3 regions of the Bacillus sp. DU-106 genome follow, and region 2 is predicted to be linked to each of the others. Evidence: riboswitches for the same ligand, from Rfam matches in the RefSeq annotation. Region 2 holds a riboswitch; each other region holds the start of a gene.
What was found. A riboswitch is a leader RNA that binds a small molecule or an ion and turns the genes downstream of it on or off. The one in region 2 is predicted to bind thiamine pyrophosphate.
Positions count from the first base shown of each region.

Region 1: another riboswitch for thiamine pyrophosphate. It lies ahead of thiC (phosphomethylpyrimidine synthase ThiC); the one in region 2 lies ahead of tenA (thiaminase II).
Region 3: another riboswitch for thiamine pyrophosphate. It lies ahead of thiT (energy-coupled thiamine transporter ThiT); the one in region 2 lies ahead of tenA (thiaminase II).

Region 1 is NZ_CP026607.1:5,124,751-5,132,219, forward strand. It holds gene C3Y97_RS26280 (cytochrome d ubiquinol oxidase subunit II) at 1-991, shown strand, start outside; gene C3Y97_RS26285 (arsenic transporter) at 1,503-2,861, shown strand; gene thiC (phosphomethylpyrimidine synthase ThiC) at 2,963-4,723, opposite strand; TPP riboswitch at 4,838-4,953, opposite strand; partial or broken gene C3Y97_RS28515 (L-lactate permease) at 5,025-5,096, opposite strand; gene C3Y97_RS26295 (transposase) at 5,142-5,411, shown strand; gene C3Y97_RS26300 (hypothetical protein) at 5,893-6,195, opposite strand; gene C3Y97_RS26305 (IS110 family transposase) at 6,610-7,431, shown strand.
Region 2 is NZ_CP026607.1:736,095-743,563, forward strand. It holds gene C3Y97_RS03825 (CBS domain-containing protein) at 1-42, shown strand, start outside; gene C3Y97_RS03830 (DUF3965 domain-containing protein) at 364-1,515, shown strand; gene C3Y97_RS03835 (hypothetical protein) at 1,756-2,088, opposite strand; gene C3Y97_RS03840 (SH3 domain-containing protein) at 2,094-3,248, opposite strand; TPP riboswitch at 3,518-3,629, shown strand; TPP riboswitch at 3,690-3,793, shown strand; gene tenA (thiaminase II) at 3,879-4,574, shown strand; gene C3Y97_RS03850 (ABC transporter ATP-binding protein) at 4,543-5,292, shown strand; gene C3Y97_RS03855 (ABC transporter permease) at 5,292-6,044, shown strand; gene C3Y97_RS03860 (ABC transporter substrate-binding protein) at 6,041-7,042, shown strand; gene tenI (thiazole tautomerase TenI) at 7,053-7,469, shown strand, end outside.
Region 3 is NZ_CP026607.1:4,758,193-4,765,661, forward strand. It holds gene feoB (ferrous iron transport protein B) at 1-1,190, opposite strand, end outside; gene C3Y97_RS24320 (FeoA family protein) at 1,187-1,414, opposite strand; TPP riboswitch at 1,609-1,710, shown strand; gene thiT (energy-coupled thiamine transporter ThiT) at 1,797-2,465, shown strand; gene C3Y97_RS24330 (sensor histidine kinase) at 2,673-4,526, opposite strand; gene C3Y97_RS24335 (response regulator transcription factor) at 4,523-5,212, opposite strand; gene C3Y97_RS24340 (class D sortase) at 5,252-5,872, opposite strand; gene C3Y97_RS24345 (LPXTG cell wall anchor domain-containing protein) at 5,962-6,450, opposite strand; gene C3Y97_RS24350 (hypothetical protein) at 6,630-6,962, opposite strand; gene C3Y97_RS24355 (hypothetical protein) at 7,146-7,361, opposite strand.

The DNA of each region.
Region 1 (7,469 bases), 1.0 Mb from region 2:
GGCCCTTATTTTCGTATACAGTATATTAGGGTCCATCGATTTTGGAGCTGGTTTTTGGGGCATGGTATACGCCAAACATCCAACTCTCGCTGCCAAACTTGCGAATCGGTACTTATCACCCACTTGGGAAGTAACAAATACGTTTCTTGTTTTCGTCGTTGTCGCATTTCTCGGCTTCTTTCCGAAAGCGGCCTTTACTCTTGCGACAGTAATGTTCGTACCAGTTATGTTAATTTTAGTGCTCGTTGCAGTACGTAGTACGTTTATGGTATTTGCTTACTCCTTACCAAAATATCAGTACCTTCTTCGGGTTATTTCAGGTATTACTGGTCTCTTAATTCCAGCACTATTAATTACCGTTTTACCCGTTACAGAGGGAGCCTATATTACAATGTCTGAAGGAAAAGAAGTACTCCTGTATGGAAAACTTCTTTCTAGCCCGGTTATCTACTGTTATATGCTCTTCGGACTAACGTCTGAACTATTTCTCTCCTCTCTCTTTCTTGCTGATTTTGCGAGAGAACAAAGTTCAGAAGATACGTATAGAATTTATAGAAGAAATGCTATCATTCTTGGTCCTGCAACGCTCGTTACAGCAATCATCGCCCTCGTTGTAATGGACCCAGAAACACATTGGCTTATGCAAGGATTAATAAAGCAATTCCCGTGGTTTACAGTTTCTATTGTTTTATTCGTTATCGGATACTCGTCCCTTTGGTGGACAAACAAAAAATACAATACACTAGGATACCCTCGCATTGCCGTTTTAGCTGTCGTCGCTCAATATGCATTTGCCAGCTACGCTTACGGCGTCGCGCATTTACCTTATATTATTTATCCTGACGTAACTGTATTTACAAGCTTTACAACGAAAGAAACGTTCTATGCACTGCTCATTCTATACGCAATTGGGATTGCAATTTTATTACCAGGATTTATTTTCTTCTGGAATTTATTCTTGAAGGATCGTACTTTTTTGAAGGAAAAATAATATAGTCTTGGAGTCTGTCCCAAAAGGCATTTTGGAATAGACTCCTTTTGTCATGTTTTGTCGATAAGTCGATATATTTTAAAAATCGCTGATATATTTTGAGTTGCGCCGATATATCTCCATAATCGCTGATATATTTTAAGTTGCGCCGATATATTTCAATAATCGCTGATATATTTTAAGTTGCGCCGATATACCTCCATAATCGCTGATATATTTTAAGTTGCGCCGATATATTTCAATAATCGCTGATATATTTTAAGTTGCGTCAATATATCTCCATAATTGCCCATATAAATTTCATTTACTATTTTACTGCCCCAATAATTTATAGACTCCTCTCATAATAGTTATTTCACTATTCGTGACACTTGTCCTTTAGCTTGAAAAACACATATTCGCTTCATCTCGTTATACGTCTAGTTCTTCTTATTTTTTGCTGAATATACTACCAATATAAACTTGAGACAAGCTACATCTGTTCAAGGGAAAATAGAAAGGTAGGCAAAATATGAGCATTGAAATATGGATTACTATTATTGTATTCTTCTTAACGATGATCGTTATCTTTTGGCGGCCTCGAGGTTTGAATGAGGCGTGGCCAGCAGCAATCGGAGCTGGTATCATCATAATTACTGGACTTGTATCAAAACCAGACGTCATGGATATTATAAGTAAAATTGGCGGTGCTTCCATAACAATATTAGCGACCATCGTCATGGCAGTTATATTAGAAAGCTTCGGCTTCTTCCATTGGTCCGCAGCGAAACTGGCAAATCTAGCGAAAGGTTCTGGACGCCGTCTATACTGGTATATTCAATTATTATGTTTTCTTATGACTCTTTTATTTAATAACGACGGTAGTATTTTAATTACAACTCCCATTTTAATTCTTCTTCTAAAAAACCTTCAATTAAAACCACATCAACAAATTCCTTATTTATTAAGCGGAGCTTTAATCGCTACCGCATCTAGTGCACCAATTGGTGTAAGTAATATCGTAAACTTAATTGCATTAAATATCGTTAATATGACTCTTTATATGCATACTGCTATGATGTTTGTACCTGCAACATTAGGCTTATTATTTATGTCATGGCTCATGTATACAGTTTTGAAGAAAAAACTTCCGAAAAAATTACCTGTTTCTTCATATGATATTGAAGAAATTTTCTTCACGAAAAACTTCCATCCACTAAAAGGAAATAATTCTGTTGATACGAAACAAAAACGGACAAGATTCATGTTAAAAGTATTAGGTTTCGTCTTCCTGATGCGCTGTCTTCTATTCGTTGCATCCTTCTTATCCATCCCAATTGAAATCGTTGCAGTACTTGGTTCACTCGTTCTTCTCATTTGGAGATGGTATTACTTACGAACAAACCCTGTCGACATTTTGAAAAAGACACCGTGGCACATTTTAATTTTCGCCTTCTCTATGTACGTCATTATTTACGGACTCCACAACGCAGGATTAACAGCTGCACTTGTACAATGGCTCGAGCCAATTGTGAATCAGCATCTACTCTATGCTAGCTTTGCAATGGGCGGACTTGTATCCATCCTCTCTAACGTCTTCAATAACCATCCTGCCCTTATGATTGGTACAATCACATTAACAGAAATGGGACTAGATCCAGTCACATTAAAAACAATCTATCTTGCAAACATCATTGGTAGTGACATCGGTTCACTATTACTACCAATTGGTACACTAGCTTCACTCATTTGGATGTATATTCTGAAACAAAACAAAATTAAAGTAAAATGGAAAGACTATTTAAGTGTATCCCTTATCGTTATCCCGCTCACAACAGTCGTCACACTATTCCTCTTATTCTACTGGGTACATCTCTTCTTTGCCTTATAAACAACAGAATCCCCATTTGCTACCGTCTTAGCAAATGGGGATTCTTCTATAATAAAGTTAGGTACTACAGTGTGATCAATCAAGTAAAGAGGTGTAACGTGTTATTGATATAAATGACTACCAGCTTCTTTAAATTCTTCTGCTTTCTCTTTCATTCCTTTTTCAATTGCTTCTGTCGTTTCTAAATCATTTTCTTTTGCATATTCACGAATATCATGTGAAATTCTCATACTACAAAACTTCGGTCCACACATTGAACAGAAGTGAGCTGTCTTTGCCCCTTCTGCAGGCAACGTTTCATCGTGATATTCCATCGCACGTTCAGGATCTAAAGATAAATTAAATTGATCGCGCCAACGGAATTCGAAACGTGCTTTTGAAAGTGCATCATCACGCTGATGAGCCGTTTTATGTCCTTTCGCAAGATCAGCCGCATGCGCTGCAATTTTGTACGTAATAACACCCGTGCGTACATCATCTTTGTTTGGCAAACCTAAATGTTCTTTCGGCGTTACATAACAAAGCATCGCCGTTCCAAACCAACCGATCATCGCAGCTCCAATTGCCGATGTAATATGGTCATAACCTGGTGCAATATCTGTCGTTAGTGGCCCAAGTGTATAAAACGGCGCGCCCTGACAAATATCAAGCTCTTTCTCCATATTCTCTTTAATTAAGTGCATCGGTACGTGTCCAGGTCCTTCGATCATAACTTGCACATCATGTTTCCAAGCAATTTTCGTTAATTCACCAAGTGTTTCAAGCTCAGAGAATTGTGCTTCGTCATTTGCATCTGCAATCGATCCTGGACGTAATCCATCTCCAAGAGAGAACGAAACATCGTACTGCTTCATAATTTCACAAATCTCTTCAAAATGAGTATATAGGAAGTTTTCTTTATGATGGAATAAACACCACTGCGCCATAATCGAACCACCACGCGAAACGATACCTGTCGTACGCTTTGCAGTAATTGGAATGTAACGAAGCAATACACCAGCGTGAATCGTAAAGTAATCAACGCCTTGCTCCGCTTGCTCAATTAACGTATCACGGTACACTTCCCATGTTAAATCTTCTGCAATTCCATTTACCTTTTCAAGCGCTTGATAAATCGGCACAGTTCCAACTGGTACAGGCCCATTACGAATAATCCACTCACGCGTCGTATGAATGTTTTTACCTGTAGATAAATCCATAATCGTATCTGCACCCCAGCGCGTTGCCCACGTCATCTTCTCTACTTCTTCTGCAATAGAAGAAGATACAGCAGAGTTTCCGATATTTGCATTTACCTTCACGTGGAAATTACGCCCGATAATCATCGGTTCTGCTTCTGGATGATTAATATTCGCTGGTAAAATAGCGCGGCCTTCTGCGATTTCCTTACGAACAAACTCCGGCTCTACTCCTTCACGAATTGCAACGTATTCCATCTCAGACGTAATAATGCCATTACGCGCATAATGCATTTGCGTAACATTTGCACCTTGCTTCGCTCTAAGCGGCTGGCGATCCATTTGCGGGAAAACAGGTGTATGTTTCGAAGCCACTTTCACACCATCATCCTCTGGTTTCACCTCGCGCCCTTCATATGCCTCTACATCCCCGCGCTCCATGATCCAAGAATGACGCGGCGTTGGAATTCCCTTTTCCAGCTCCACTTTATACGCCGGATCCGTATAAGGACCGCTCGTATCATACACACGGACTGGAGGATTTGGGATGCCGTTCGTTTCGCTTTGTTCAATCTCACGCATCGGCACTTTCATGCCTACGCGTGGTCCATCCACATATACTTTCTTACTCCCTGGTAAACTCGATTTCAATTCAATTTGCTCAGCTGAAACAGACTGTTTCATAACCTTTGTTGCCTCCCCTGTTCGTGACAAGGACGAGATATGGCCAGCGCATGCCAAAATAAAAAGAGCCAGGTCCATAAAAAAATAAGGACCTGGCTCATAAAAGACATCATTATGTAAAGCCGTTAACTTCCCTACGCTGGTACGAGCCAGATCAGGTCCAAAGGGTTAAGAAGATCACGCGCTTCTCTCTCAGCCTACGCATACGTTAGGCACCCCTAGTTTATCACTGATTTAATTTTCAATACCTTCCCATCATACACGATAATCTGAAAAATGCAAAGGTTATTTCTTTTTCTCTTTATGGAATCATCCACGTTAAATAATATGCTTGAACATACGTTATAATACCAACAATAATTACGAAGAACACCCTATTGTAAAAATAGTTTATGATTTAAAATGGGAGTTTAAAAACATCTTCACCACAAAGAGTGTTGAGAATCTCAACCATTGTATTAAGAAAATTAAGAATACTAATATACAAGAGTTTAAGAGCTTTACGAATGGATTAGCCCGGGATATTGAAGCTGTCAGAAATGCGGTAACTTATGAGAATAATAATGGTCTTGCCGAAGGGAGCATAAACAAGTTAAAGCTTATTAAAAGAATCATGTATGGTCGATGCAAATTCTCCACATTGCGGACAAAGATTCTACTTTTGGAGAGAATGAGACTTTTCAACTAACTCCAGGAAGAACCATTTTTTACTTGCCAAATACATTCATCAGTCCCGTTTGCCAAAGAGCCTTTGTCTCTGCTGTATTTCGCTACAACTGCTACTGTTACCTGCCATACAACCTGCAATAGAGATAGGTAACAATTTACTATACAAGGAACAAAATTGACCTGCTCCTCCATTTAGTGATTTAACTATCTTTATTATTCAGAGCTAAAACTCAAAGAAAAATCTCTTACATTTATTGTAACGTAATCCCCTTAATATGTTAATTATTTTTTTGTGGTCTTGTTAGTTAAAGGGGTACTTAGTACAAAAAATAACCGTAGATAGTAGCACGAACACTGTTCTTGTTATAATTTTTTTTCAGAACGTCTATAATCCTCTTTTAAAAAATATATGTAAATATAATAAAAAACGAATGATTAATAGAAATATTCTACACCACTCGTTTTTTATCGGACTTCTTTTTACTGTACTTTTATTTTCTTTATGAGTTATTAGAAAAATAATTGTCTATATAAGTCTTTATTTTTTCAAAATTCTTTTCCATAAATAAGATTGCTGGTACTTCAATTATTGGAAGATTATTTTCATTATCAAAAGCTGGACACGGTTTGGGAACTACCAAATAGTCAACTGAGTTTTTATCCCTAATATAATTAATTGAAACATCATAATAATTAGAAAAATATTCCTTCAAATCATCCTGATTCCTTAAAAATGGTAGAGAAAATATTGAACCATAATTTATACCAGCGTCGACAATTAATACAAAGCATATTTTTTTCATGATACACCCTCCTCGTATAATAAGTTTTAAGTTAATAACTGTTCCTTGAAAATTAAATAGTTTTTATCTTCAAGAGCTACATCAAAAAAATGATGTATGGGTAAAATTTAGTCTTGGATACTGGGGGATTTCCCCAGATAATGGAAGTGTGGAAATGGATCCATCGGGAATATGCTTACTCCTCCTGTAGTTCGACCACGTTAAAAGACTGTGACCCAGACCAAAATGCACTGCATACGCACAAGCTGTATCGGTTTCCTTCACTTACCTCTCATAATGGTGGGAGGGGCAGCTTAGATGAAGGCAATCATTGAATACTCATACGCGAGGTTGTGGCTATGTTTTTGACTCTAGGGAGATCCCACAGTATCCAAGCTCATTCCAAATACTATTCAAAGAAAGGAGGTCCTTTCTTTGAGATTATTCGTAGCTATTGATGTAAGCTTTGAAAAACTTGATGTATGTTTTCTTGACAGTCATGACACTGTTTTGAAAGAAATTTGTCTTTCAAACGATGTGAATGGTGCCAATGCCATTAAGGAGGATGTTCTCCATTTTCATCAGTTGTACAACTATAAAAAAATTGTCATTGGTATGGAATCTACTTCCGTCTATAGTTTCCGTCCTTCCATGTTCCTAACGGAAGATAAGGATTTGAGGGCTTTAGACGTGGAAGTGGTCGTACAAAATCCAAAAGCCATCCATCGGTATAAAAAACTCTTTGAAAAAGATAAGACCGATAAAATAGATGCTTTCCGTATTGCCGATTTTTTACGAATCGGACGGTATAATAAGTTTCTTATCAAGGAGGAAAAATACGTTGCCCTTCAACGTTTAACACGATCTAGATATCAACTCGTTCACCAGCAAACAGAATGTAAGCAACACTTTCTGAAGAACCTTTACTACAAATGTAATACGTTATCGAAAGAGTTAAATACCTCTGTTTTTGGTGCGACGATGATGGAAATACTCTCAGATTCCCTTTCGTTGGATGAAATCGCAGAAATGGATCTAGAAGCACTCGCTACTCTTCTTCAGAAAAAGGGGAAAGGACGCTTTAGCGATCCGGAAGATTTAGCGAAAACCATCAAGAAAGCCATACGTGACTCCTACCGACTAGGTAAGGTCGTTCAAGACTCTGTGGACGTTGTATTAGCCACTTATGCACGATTGATTCAAACATTGAAAAAACAAATCAAAGAGATAGAAAAAAGCATTACTGCTTTATTCTAAGCCATTCCAGAAGCGAGATATTTAACAAGTGTTCCAGG
Region 2 (7,469 bases):
GCTGGATTTGCCTTGAGCGAAATCTCAGAGCGTACAGAGTAAATTGAAACTTTCATTAACCGAGAGTTTAATGGTCACTCATAAAGAGCTAAATTATATATAAATTTCAGATACATTATTCTAGTATATATGGATTAAACTAATATGTTAGCGTGATGTATCTGAGACATTATATAATAAGTATGTGGTTAATAATTTCGACATTTTTTTAAAATTTGTTATTCTTAATTTTTAATAAGAGAAAAGATGATATACTGATAGATATAAGTATTATGAGAGATTTTGAATATAACAATATTAATTTTTAGTGGTGCGATAATAAATTAATATTTCCTACATAGATGAAAAGGGAAGGGGAATTATATGAAGGCTGTACAGGGCGATCCAAATTGGAATTTGGTTACAGATACATATATAGAACCAAATAATTTCGCTGAATTATTTTCTTTGCTTGTACCTTGTCACCCAAAAGGTGAGGGGAAAGAACGAACTATATTAGTATGGAAAGAGAAAGAATTTTATAAAGAAGAAAATTTAGCGGCATTTATCGTATATGGCATGAATAAAGCAAAGAAATTACCGCAGTTTCATAAAGATGAAATTCCAACTTTAGTGCGTATTCTTCGCTTATGCCAAGAGATTGGTTGGTATGAAGAGGCAAATGATTTTATGATAGCGCAAGGATTAGCTGAGTTTGTTCATACTTCATTGGAATATGAAACATGGGATCTTTTGACGCAATCAGTTGCTTTAAATTATTTAATTATTAAATATCGTATAGGTGAATTGACAGATAGGGATATTGAAATTTGGGATAGAGTTAAATTTAATGAGAAGTGTATAACCGATTGTAAACATTTATTATCTCATAAAGAAGTATTGGAATTTACATTCTTTTATATGTGCAAGAGAGCGAAATCATTATCAAAAGAGCAATTAAATAGTGATATGATGAGTTTAGCAATGTATTGTAATACTTTTGTATATGATTTGTATACACATGATTTATTACGGAAATATCGTAAGTGTACAGATTTCCTATCATATTATGGACCTAGTCAGGCAGTTTTAGCATGTCAAAGAGCTGTATTATCTCAAATTTCCGATCGCTTAGACCCATTAAAGACAACGCATGTAGATGATTATTTATATGTGATGAAAGAAATGATGGAGCATATGACGATAGGAGTAATGGATCGATATGGTCATTTTATTGGAAAGCTACTATCTTATGTGCCATTTTTCGAAATGATACAAGTTCCACAGCATGCATATTATTGTGAAGAATTACTGTATATTTGTAAGGGCATTGAATATAAAGAAGAAACACTACGCAATTATATATTTATACAATTACATGATTGTTTACCATCATTTTTTAGGCTATTTCTTAAAAATAAGCGTTACGCAACGATTCATGATATTCTTTTCTATTGGTGCGATGACGAACAACGAATGAGCTTAGAGAAAAAATATAATCTGAGCTTTATTTATGAAAAATATGCTTGTGGATAAACAATATTTTCGATATGAAAAATTAATATAAATTAAAAAGGATCTCCAGTTTATGTGAGATCCTTTTTTGTTAGTAAAACAAGGAGAAAGTGATTAAGACAAGAAACAACATTCCATATAGGAGAAGTTGTGCAGTATAACTTCCTTGTATACCAAAAAAAGTATTGGCTTTCTTATACAAATGCAATATGTATTTTATTGGAGCATCTTTGAAAGATTGGTACACAGTGTCTCCTCTTTCTAAGCTTCTTGTTTTTGTTTTTGGTTATAAGGGACATTAATATATCTAGCTACAAATAATAAAACAGCCATAAAGAATACTGGAAATACAGTAGATAAATAAAAGCCATTACTAATTATATTTGTTATGAGAGCACTCAAAAGAAAAATAGCATTATAAATATGGGCAATTTTTTGTTTTAGTTGCACTTGAAATGATTCCATCATAATTTCTAATGCAACAAAAGCAATAATAATAGATAAAAATACAATGTTTGTATTGTAAATGATTAAACAACAGATTAAACCTAAAAAGGCTACGTATTCAATTATAAGAGGTATATTGCGTGGCATACAATTTACCTAACTAAATATGGCAGTGGATTTACTGCATTTGTTTTTTCAAAATTCCATTCTCCATTATGTAATTCAAAATGAAGATGTTGCCCGTATGAATGACCTGTGTTTCCCATATGACCTATTAATTGTCCAGTCTGTACTTGATCACCAGCTTGTACAGTGCGATCCTTCATATGAGCATAAACAGTTGTATATAATTTCCCATTGATTTGATGCGCAATGAAAACAACATTGCCATAGCTAGCTGAATAATAAGATTTCACAACTTTACCTGCAGCAGCAGCTTGGATAGAGACGTTTCCTGGAGCGGCAATATCTATACCATAATGCATTTGTTCCCAGCGTATATCAAAGGTTGAGCTAATTCTTCCTTGAGCGGGGAATTTGAAAGCAGCTGGAATTGATGAAGGCTGATCTGTTTTAGCTTGTGGTTGATTTTGTACTACATAGTGTTTTGCTACATATCCGTATCCTGTGCCAAAACGAATTTTATACCAAGTACCTACAGTTTCTACTACTTGTACTTGAGTACCGTTTTGTAATGAACCGAGTAGAGCGCTACTTGTACTAGCGGTGCTACGTACATTTAGATTAGGTGTTGCAACAGTATATTTTGTATTATTTTGAACGGTGATTCCTTTTACTAAGGGTTGTGAACCATTAGAGATGAATGCTTTTTGTACGTAACCTGTTTGGCCATTATGTGATATTTTATACCATTCGCCTTGATCTTCTTGAACGGTAATAAACTTACCATTTGGTAATACATCTAAAATGGAAGATTCTAAATTAGGTTCAGAGCGAACGTTTAATGCATTAGCATTAACGATGTATTGATCATTAGATTGAAGTTTGTTTTTTAGTAAAATAGCATCTTTTTGTACATAACCTACTTTATTATGAACAGATACTTTATACCAACCATTAGTTGTTTCAATGATGTTCACTTTTGTATTAAAGCGAATTGTATCAATTGATGTGCTTTTTACGTTATCTTCTGTATGTAATGCTACTTGATCGACTTTGACATACCCAGTTTTAATATTAGATAATTGTTCAGCGTTTGCTTTTTGTACATTTGTTTCACCCATAGAAGGAAGTAAAGAAGCAATCGCTACAGTAGTTGCTGTTAAAGCAGTAGCTTTCATATTCATGGAATAGAGACCTCCTCTAGTTGTATAGTTGTAATTTTATTATAGTATAAAGATATAATATAGTGGGGGTATTCACATAAATGTAATATGAAATCAATATAAAAATAAATTTTTTGAGGATAATGATTCCTTTTTATACAATTAATTGGGGTTTTATTTTCTAAAATAGAATGTATGTATTGTATAATTTTGATATTATGTTGATAATTAAGAAAATTAAAAAAGTTGATGATGTCTTATTAGGGTGTTATACTGACAGTGATAATTTTATAGTTTGCTAGGAGAGCTGGTGTTGCCAGCTGAGAGTAGGCCGTAAGCCTTTGATCCTTTTTATTACCTGATCTAGATTATGCTAGCGTAGGGAAGCAATTCGGACACTAACAATGAGTCCCCGTTTCTTTGCGTATAGAAACGGGGCTTTTTTATTTGAAAATTTCATATTGAAACCACTAGGGGTGCTTGACTTGCTGAGAGAGGAATAATCCTTAACCCTTACAACACCTGATCTAGGTAATACTAGCGAAGGGAAGTGGAACATCGAATAAATGTATAACTTTATTTGCTGTAACCACTTCTTATATATAGAAGTGGTTTTTTATTTAGATACATATATTGAAAGGGGATAGAGAAATGAAATTTTGCGATAGATTATTAGAAACTGTGCAACCGGTTTGGGAGATGAGTCATAATCATCCGTTTGTAGTGGGTATGGGAGATGGCACGTTAGAAAAAGATAAATTCCAGTATTATATTATTCAAGATTATTTATATCTGCTAGATTATGCAAAGTTATATGCGATTGGTGTTGTAAAAGCAACGAATCCACAAGTAATGGGAAAGTTCGCTGAACAAATTGATGGTATATTAAATGGCGAAATGACAATCCATAAACAATATGCAAAAAGACTTGGAATTTCTATAGAGGAGATAGAGTCTGCGAAACCATCTGCTAAAAATTTAGCTTATACAAATTACATGATGTCTGTATCTCAAAATGGCACACTTGCGGAATTAATAGCAGCGCTTCTTCCATGTATGTGGAGCTATTGGGAAATTGGAAAGCGTTTAAATGATATTCCTGGAGCAAGAGATCATGAGTTTTTTGGTGAGTGGATTCAAGGATATAGTTCGGAAGAATACGGTAATCTTTGTATTTGGTTAATAGATTTATTAAATGAAATGGCAGTTGGAAAGTCTGAGAAAGAACTAGAAAGATTAGAGGAGATCTTCTTATATTCCAGTCGATTTGAATATTTATTCTGGGATATGTCCTATCGTAAGGAGATGTGGGGATTTGAGGAGCAAGAACATACTACAGTTTCATAATGTTTCTTTTCATTACGATGAGAAACCAATCATCCATGAATTAAATGCTTCTATATATGAGAAAGAGTTTGTCAGTATTATCGGACCGAGTGGATGTGGAAAAAGTACTTTATTTCGCCTTATTACAGGTCTAGAAAAGGTAAGTACTGGACAGATAGAATTGACAGAAACAAAGAACCATCCTGTAGGATATATGCCGCAAAAAGATATGCTTTTGCCGTGGAGAACAATTATTGAGAATGCTGCCCTGCCGCTAGAGTGCCAAGGTGTACAGAAGAAAGAAGCAGAAGTAAAGGCAAAGGAACTGTTACATAAATTTGGTTTGCAAGGGTATGAGCAAAAATATCCGAAAGATTTATCTGGTGGGATGAGACAACGTGTATCTTTTATTCGAACTTTATTAACAGGCGGGGAGATATTGCTGTTAGATGAACCATTTAGTGCGTTGGATGCTTTAACGAAGACCTCTTTGCAAGAATGGTTGTTTGAACAATGGCAAGAGTGGGAAAAAACAATTTTATTCATTACTCATGATGTTGAAGAAGCGTTATTTCTTTCAAACAGAGTTTTAGTAGTGGAACAGCAGCCGATAACGACTTTGACTGAGCGGACTGTACCGCTTGATCATAACAGAACACGAAAAGATTTATATAAACCGGAAGTATTAGCGCTGAAAGATGAGCTTCTTAGTATGTTACAAAGGCAGGTACTTGTGTGATGAACCGATTGAAAGAATTAGTTCCTGCTATTACACTTTCTAGTATTTTACTAGCTGTGTGGGAAATAGGAGCAAGAATTGTAGATGAGATGTACATTTTACCGTCACCGTCTGCGATTGTAATGAAGATATGGAAACTAAAAGACATATTATTTACAGTTCATTTACCTGCAACGTTATACGTCGTTTTAATAGGTGTTGTTATCTCTATCGTATTAGGTGTAGGGCTAGCGATGTTAATGAATGCGAGTACATGGATGGAAAGAGCATTTTATCCATTATTAGTTGCTTCACAAACGATTCCAATTACTGCGCTTGCTCCGCTATTTGTTTTATGGTTTGGATATACAATTTGGAGTAAGGTTGTTGTCACAGTTTTAATTACGTTTTTCCCAATTGCGGTCAATACGTATGATGGACTGCGTAGTACGAAAAAAGAATGGGAGGAGCTCTTAGTTACATATGGAGCAACAAAAAGAGATATTTTTCTTAAATTAAAGTTGCCGTCTGCTCTTCCTTATTTTTTCTCAGCTTTAAAAATTGCAGTTCCGCTTAGTGTTATCGGAGCAGCAATTGGAGAATGGCTCGGTGCACAAGCTGGGCTTGGATATTTCAGTAAGAGAATGATGACGCAGTTAGATGGAGCTGGCGTATTTGCACCTATTGTATTGTTATCATTATTAGCTATTTTCTTCGTCGTAATTATTTCCATATTAGAAAAGAAATTCATTAGTTGGAGGAAGCATTCATGAAATTTTTAAAGCGCATCTTTGTGTTTACATTATTAATTGCAATAATTGCAGGATGTTCGAGTAATTCAGCATCAGATAAAAGTAAAAAAGAGAAAGAAATAACAGTCATGTTAGATTGGTATCCAAATGCGGTACATAGCTTTATCTATGCAGCAATTGAAAAAGGATACTTTAAAGAAGAAGGTGTAAAGGTAAATATTAAATTCCCTTCTAATCCGACTGATCCATTAACGCTAGCAGCAGCAGGGAAGGTGACAGTTGGCTTGTATTATCAGCCAGATGTTGTTATGGCGAGAGCGAATGAGCAAATTCCAGTGAAATCAATTGGGGCTGTCGTACGTTCACCATTAAATCATGTTGTATCACTGAAATCAGCGGGCATTCAATCACCGAAAGATTTAGAAGGAAAAACAGTAGGATACTCTGGAACACCATTAAGTGAGATGTATTTAAAAACGATGGTAAAAGAAGCTGGTGGTAATCCTGATACAGTGAAAGTAGTAGATGTTGGCTTTGATTTAGTACCAGCATTAATTACGAAGAAAGTAGATGCGGTAACAGGGGCATACATTAACCATGAAGTACCTGTTATGCGTCATGAAGGCCATGAACCAGCGTACTTTAATCCAGCTGATTACGGAGTACCAAACTATCATGAGCTTGTGTTTGTAACAGGTGATAAAACGTTGAAAAAAGATAAAGAGGCGTTGCAAGCTTTCTTACGTGGTACGAAAAAAGGCTATGATTTCATGAAGAAAAACCCAGATGAAGCATTGAATATTTTATTAAATCATCAAGAAAAAGAAAACTTCCCACTTGTGCCAGAAGTTGAAAAGGAAAGTATGAAAATTTTATTAGAGAAGATGGAAACGAAAGATGAGCCATTCTTATCAGATTCAAAAGAATCTTGGGAGAAACAAAATAAGTGGCTGAAGGACAAAGGAATGACGAAAGAAACCGTCCCAGCCGATGAATTATTCGAAAATATTTTAAAGTAGGCGAATGAATATGAAAAATGAGCTCCATGTAATCTCAAATGGCCATATGCCATTCGAAGAGTTAGTGAATGTAGCGATGCAAATTGAGAGTGAGATTGATTATTTGCATATTCGTGAGCGTGAGAAGAGTACGAAGGAATTATATGAAGGTGTGGAAAGTCTATTAATGGAGGGCTTTCCAGCTTCTAAAATTGTCATAAACGATCGAATTGATATTGCAATTTTATTAAATATTCCTCGTGTTCAACTAGGATATCGAAGTACAGATGTAAAGTCAGTGAAAGAAAAGTTTTCGTATTTGCATGTCGGTTATTCTGTGCATTCGCTAGATGAAGCAATAGTAGCTTTTAAAAATGGAGCGGATTCACTCGTTTATGGCCATGTATTTCCGACAGATTGTAAAAAAGGTGTGCCAGCGAGAGGGCTT
Region 3 (7,469 bases), 1.4 Mb from region 2:
AAACCGATAATCATCGGAATAAAAGCTTTTCCGTTTAAGCCGAAAAACTCCATAATTCTATCCATAACAACTGCAATTCGCGCCATATACCCTGAGTCTTCTAATAATGAAATAAAAAAGAATAGTGCAAAGATTTGTGGTACGAATACTAATACAGCACCAACACCGGCAATAATACCTTCTGTAACTAGTGCTTGAATAAAATCAGAAGCTCCAATACTTGTAAGTCCAGCCGTCACCCAATCCGTAAGCTGGCCACCAAAAAACTCATCTAACATATCCGATAAAGGTGTACCAATCCACGTAAACGTAACCTGAAAAATAAAAAACATAACTGCTAAAAAGATTGGAAGTCCTAAAATTTTATGTGTAATTAATCTATCAATTTTTTCTGAAAAAGGAATTTTTCCTTCTTTCTCATGCTTCATAACATTTGTTTTTAACTTTTCAATATACGCTTCACGAGTTTTGTAAATGTGCTCTTCTAACGTACAATCAAGTCTTCCTTCTAAGCGAGATCGAATGGCTATGAGTTCCTTATAAATTGGTAATGCTTTCATTTCTTTTTCTACTACTTCGTTATTGCTTAAAAATTGAAGTGCTAACCATCTCGGATGCTCGTAATTCGCTGTCTCTAAAAGAGCAATTACTTCTCCAATTCCTTCATCCATTTGTACACCATATGAAATAAGGAATGGCTTTTTCTCTTTTTTGTCATTTTCTTTAAGAGTCGTAAGCAGTTCTTCACAGCCTTTTCCACTTCTTGCAACAACAGGAACGACTGTTACACCTAATAGCTCTGATAATCGTTTTACATCAATGACAATTCCTCTTTGCTTCGCCACATCAACCATGTTTAAACCAATTGAGACTGGCTTACCAAATTCAAGTAACTGCAACGTTAAATGCATATTTCTTTCAAACTGCGAGGAATCTACGATATTTAACATATGATTAAATTCTTCTGTTAATAGAAAGTTTGTTACAACACCTTCATCACGTGAAACTGGATTTAAATCATAAACACCTGGTAAATCAATTAATGTTCCTTGTCTATCTTTTAATTTACCAACCTTTTTTTCTACTGTTACACCGCTCCAGTTTCCTACGTATTCATAAGAACCAGTAAGTGCATTAAATAATGATGTCTTCCCTGTATTCGGATTCCCTAGCAAAGCTACCTTATTCACGCTAATTCCACCTTTATCATTTTCGCGTCACAATGACGAATACTAATTAACTGTCCACGACACTCCAATGTACAAGGACCTTTGAACATCGCTTTCTGTTTCAGGCGAAGTTCGCTTCCTTCAGCAAGACCGAAAGCAGCTAGTCTACGCTTTAATAGCTGATCTAAAGACTGAATACTTTTTACTAACACTTTCTCTCCAATTTTAATATCTACTAAGCTCATAACCTTCCCCCTCAGAAGAGAATGATAATTATTTTCAAAAAAATTATACCACACCCAATTTCTCTTGTACTATACCCTTTTGCTTCATATTTATTAACATTTCGCTACAATTCTATTTCAATTATTGTCATACTGTATTCGTTTGCCATTCTCATCCATTTCGCTTACAATAAACAATAACAAATAAAGAATTTCGTTATCACTGGGGGAGCCATGCCGCTGAGAGGGAACACTTCGTTCCGACCCTTCGAACCTGTTAGTTAATGCTAACGCAGGGATTGTGCAAACGTCCGAAATACATACCTCATTTTTATTTACGTATTTCGTATCCTCCTATGATATCTATTCTTTTTTGTACAACTTGGATTTAGGGGGAGACAACATGCGTAACACCAATTTACAAGCGATGATCGAATCTGCTATTCTTGCAGCCTTCGCCATGATTATCGATATTTTACCATTATCACTTAAACTTCCAACAGGCGGTTCTATCTCATTCGCTATGATTCCTATTTTTATTATTGCTTACCGCTGGGGCTTTAAATCAGCTTTCTTAGGCGGTTTAGTTTGGGGACTATTACAAATTGTCGTGGGAGATGCTTATATTTTAACACCTGTTCAAGCATTCATTGAGTACTTCATTGCCTTTGCTTTTATCGGATTTGCTGGCTTATTCTATCGTCCAATTCAAAAAGCACTTTTAACATCCAATGAAAATAGCTTAGAACAATCAAATTTAGGTAACCGTAAAGACAAACCTTCATCAAAACAAAATCAGGGTAAGAAAGTCCTTGCTTATATTATCCTTGCTACATTTATCGGTAGCTTTGCTCGCTATTTCTGCCACTTTATTGCCGGCATTATTTTCTGGGGACAATATGCGCCGAAAGGTCAATCGGCTGTGTTATATTCATTAATCGTAAATGGAAGTACAATGCTTGGTTCTTTTATTTTATGTACCGTTTTACTTATATTTTTATTTATCACTTCACCACGCTTATTCAAGAGCATCAGTGCTTATCAAATGAATACACAAAAAAAGGGCGCTTAATGAGCGCTCTTTTTTCATATCGTAATATCAATTAAAAATACAATAAATGCGCAAAAGAAAATAAATACCATTATACTTAGCCAATTGCTATGCACGGTTCATCGACTCCTTACATAACCTCATTTTCTAAACAAATTATACTGATTAAAAATAAAGATTAGGTAAAGATAATATGAAAATAAATTAAAAAAGCATAGATCATATTGTCTACGCTTTTTTCGGTAAATAGAAATAAAATAATACACCATCTTCTGTATTTTCTGCCCCATATTCAGCATCATGTAGTTCTAAAATATTCTTTGAAATAGCAAGCCCAAGCCCCGTCCCACCTTGTGAACGCTGACGAGCTGTATCCACGCGATAAAAACGATCCCAAATTTTATCTAATTGCTCTTCTTCAATATGAGTACCTTTATTTTCAATGCACACTTTTATACGATTCTTCTCATCTATTGTAGAAATAATAATATCCTCTTTATTTGGTGTATATCGTATAGCATTCGTAATGAAGTTCACGATGACTTGTTCAATCCGGCCTTGATTTGCAATCACTTCAAATGAACTTATATTTTTATGAATATGAAGTTCTTTTTTCTCTATTTCCACAGATAGATGTTCACATATACCTTCAATTACTGTATCAATATAAAACGAAGCTTTTTTCATTTTATATGTACCAGATTCAAATTTAGCTAACTCAAGCATATCCAAAATTAACGTATCCATTTTGTCTACTTCTCTCTCCATTGCCTGAAAATAATACTCTTTTTTATGTTCAGCTACCCCGTCTTTTAAAATAGAAATACAGCTTTTCATAATACTTAGCGGTGTTTTTAATTCATGTGAAACACCAGAAATGAATTCTTTTCGCGTCTTTTCTAACTTTCTTTCCTTTTCAATATCTTCTTCTAACTGTCCAATATGCGAATGGAGTTTATTTGATAGCACATTAATATTTTTCGATAAATCTCCAATTTCATCTTTCGAAGTAATCGGTATTTTTTCTGTGAAGTCTAAATGCGCTATTTTCTTTGTTGTATCATTTATTTTCAATAATGGCTTTGCAATTTGTTTTGAGTAATAGAACGAAGCTAAAAAAATAAGAACGACTACAAATGCAATGATATAGATATAATAATCTTGCACCATTTGTACAGCTTCATCTACCGGCTGTAAAGAAGCCATCGCATAAATATATGTTACCGATCCGTCTTTTTCTTTTATTGGTTTCATTAATAATTTATATTTTATATCATTCTTTTCGTAGTCCATTGTCTTTGTTGAATACTCTATTTGATTACTCTCTTTTAGTAACACATCCGTTTGAAATTCTTTTATACTATCCAAAAATAAAGTGTTTTTATAAATTGGATTTACGGGGCCTTTTACATCTGGAAACTGTACTTTCGTAACACGCCCTCCTATGTAAACATCTGGTTCTTGAGCAACTTGCTCCCGAACAGCCGGCTTCTTTTCCTTACCAACTTGTTCCACAGCTGCTTTCTTTTTCTCCTCATTTAATTTACTCATTTTCTCATTAAATGCTTTTTCTAACGGTTTATTAGATCCGCTTAAATTCTGCTTAGATAAAGAAAAAGAGAATGGAATAAAACTATCTTCTTTTCTCACTCCAGAAAAATAAATTTCTTGCCCTAAAAAATGCTCCGATAATTTATTATCAATCTCCTCTATATTGACGAGATTGCCTAAAGGAATTTTAAATATTTGTTGTCCAAAGCTCTTTTGTTGCCTACGATCTATCGTTACCTCAAAATAAAAATCATCTGCATGTTTTAAATTCCCGTTCTTATCTAATGTCGTAATCCACGTATTATTTTCTCTTAAAAAGTCTTGCTCTAGTTTCTGAATTTCTTCTGTATTTCCTGCATGATTTAAATAGTTCTTCTCAAAGGAATTTAAATTCACTTTAATATCTTCCACTTTTCGATTCGCATAATATTGTTTAAAAAATATCGTTTGTCCAATAAATATCGTCGCTAAAATTAACATGCATAATGCTGTTGTAAGAGTAAATAATTTTAGTACAATTCCATTCCTCATACATTGCCCTCAAATTTATAACCTGTGCGTACTACAGTTGTAATATACTTTGCTTTCTCTCCTAATTTATTTCTTAAATTACGAATATGGCTATTCACCGTTCGATCATCGCCAGCAAATTCATATCCCCAAATTCTTGAAATGAGTTGCTCTCGCGTTAAAACGATTCCTTGATTTTTCATGAAATACACCAATATTTCAAACTCCGTATGCGTTAAACTAACATCTGCCTCATCAACAGTAACAGTACGCGACGGAAAATGGACATGGATGCCATGAATCGATAACGTATCATCTTCGTTCTCTAAAGGTTTCTTCGATGCTTTTCTACTTTCTAATAATCGTTTCGCTCTTGCTAATAAAATTGGCGGACTATACGGCTTCGTCACATAGTCATCTGCCCCAAGTTCAAAACCGAGTAACGTATCGTCTTCATCTACGCGCGCCGTCAGCATAATAATAGGCACCTCGGACGTCTTTCGAATTCTTCGGCAAACAGACCATCCATCGAGTTCTGGCAACATAATATCTAAAATAACTAAATCAACCTCTTCTTCTTCAAATACAACTAAAGCCTCTTTCCCGTCCCTCGCTTCAAACACTACATATTGCTCACTTAAAAAATAATCTTTTAATATTTCACGTAATATGTCTTCATCTTCAACAATTAAAATATTTTTTGACATAATTTATATATCCCCCTCCCGCTTTCAGAAACTATAATTTCACTTTGAATAACTGCCAGTTAACTTCGCCTCGATAATATATCTATCTGGTGCATTCCCTATATAATTAAATGGGTAACAAGTTGTCAGTGTTAATATCGGTTCTTCTTTTTTTATAATAACAGTACGATCATCCGCATGAGTAATCCATGTCTTTTGAATTTCATATGTGTACGTTTTATTATCATACTCTAAAACAAGGGTATCCTTTTCTTTCAACTCTCCTAAATCTGTAAATACAGTATCTCGATGTCCACTTAGTACAGTATGTCCCCCTCCAGATGGAGTTGTCGTTAAATCACTAACGAACATACCCACTCCTTTTTTCAAAGTCGTATCATCCGCTCCCCAATATATAGAAAACTTCTTCTTTATTTTTGGTATGTTTAACATCGCTACCTTTTCTCCTTCTTTATGTTCTGTTTGAGAAGAAGGCACTTGAGAAGTTACAGGTGTTTCACGAGAAAGTTGAGTATCTTGTATATTTTTAAGACTCTTTATTTCTTCTGCAGTTAATTGCCCGGCAGAGCTTCTTCCTTTATACCATTCCACAGCATAATAGGATCCCATGAATAGCCCTATAGCCATCAATATGATACCGATATAATTGAGTAACTTCATTCTTCATTCCTCCATGCCAAAAATGGTAGGAGTAACCTACCATTTTTAATATATGAAATTATCCCATTCTTTATAGGAAAATATTTTATTTACGCTTTAATCTTATTGCGACGATTCAAACCAAATAATGTACCTACCGCTACAAGACATGCACTTAATCCCATCATTGCTACATTATTTGATGCTGTATTTGGTAATTTTTCACCTTGTACAACTGGCTTTGCTACTTCTTTTTTAGCTACTTCATTCTTTTGCTCGGCTTTTATCGCTGCTTCTTTTTTTGCCATATCGTTTTTTAACTGTTCTTGCGCTATTCTCTTTTTCTCTTCTTCACTTTTTTTCTCAGCTTTTATTGCTTCCTCTTTTTTAGCCATATCACTTTTTTCTTGTACTTGCGCTGCTTGCTTTTTCTCCTCATCACTCTTTTGCTGTTCCTTAATTGCTTCTTCTTTTTTAGCTTTATCTTGTTGCACTTGCGCTTCTTCCTTTGTTACTGTTCCAGTATCTGCACTCGCTACTGAAGAATATCCTACTGTTAAAAGTGCCATTGCACAAATTGGTAATAGTCTCTTTTTCATTTTCATTCTCTCCTTATATTTTATTCACATCAACTCGCACCGGATGTATTACTAGAATAAGCAAGAGATATAAATATAAGATGCAGATGAAATATATTTCATTTAAAGATTTCATTGTAGAAAAAGAAAAAAACATCGCAATATGTACGATGTTTTTTTCGGGTGTGTGTCTCAATTATTTACATGTTACTTTCGCGTGATTTGGAAGTAGAACGGGCTGGAGCGATAACTAATTGTCTCGGCTCAGTTTTCTTGAAGTGATTTTTGACGTTACACTTACGACGTTGAACAACCCACGCTTTAATAGGGTTTGTTAAAATAATCTTTTGCTCTTCGTTAGGGGCCTCTTCTTCAAACCTACAACTCTCGCTCCATTTATTCCATTTCATTGTAAATTTAGAAGAAGAATGATCATCTTCACGATCAAACAAGTGCAAAAAATCCATTTTTCCATCTAGCATTACGGTGTTACTAGTCGCTAAAAAAGAAAAGGTCGTCCAACGTTTCTCCATGCCCTCCTACTCCTTTTTCACATATAGAGTGCCTAAAACTTAATTTACCTAAAATATGCTTGCCTTTTACCTTACACCCATAGTTTATCCAAAATGCTATTATGCAACTATCGATTTGCCTTACAACTACCTTACATTTTTGTAAGAAACAAAAAAACCTTCACTCTATATAATGAAGGTTTCTTACTTTTTATCTATATGATCTCTCATATCATCAAGTCCAGCTTCTTTTAGCTGCGACATCATACCGTGCGAAATTGCTCCTAACACTAAAGTCATTCCAATTAATGAAATACGAATCGCAGGTACATCAATTACGTAAGCCAACAGGCCAAGAACAATTGTTAAAAGTAATGCTTTTATAAATGTTACACTTGTGTACTGTTTCTTCTTCATCATATTCACCCTTTATGGAAGCGTTTTCTCAATATACTTAGTATATCATATCATCAGATGATTTTGTCGTTGTCTTTGTAAAAAATTACTATCTTCTTTGACTTTTTCTAT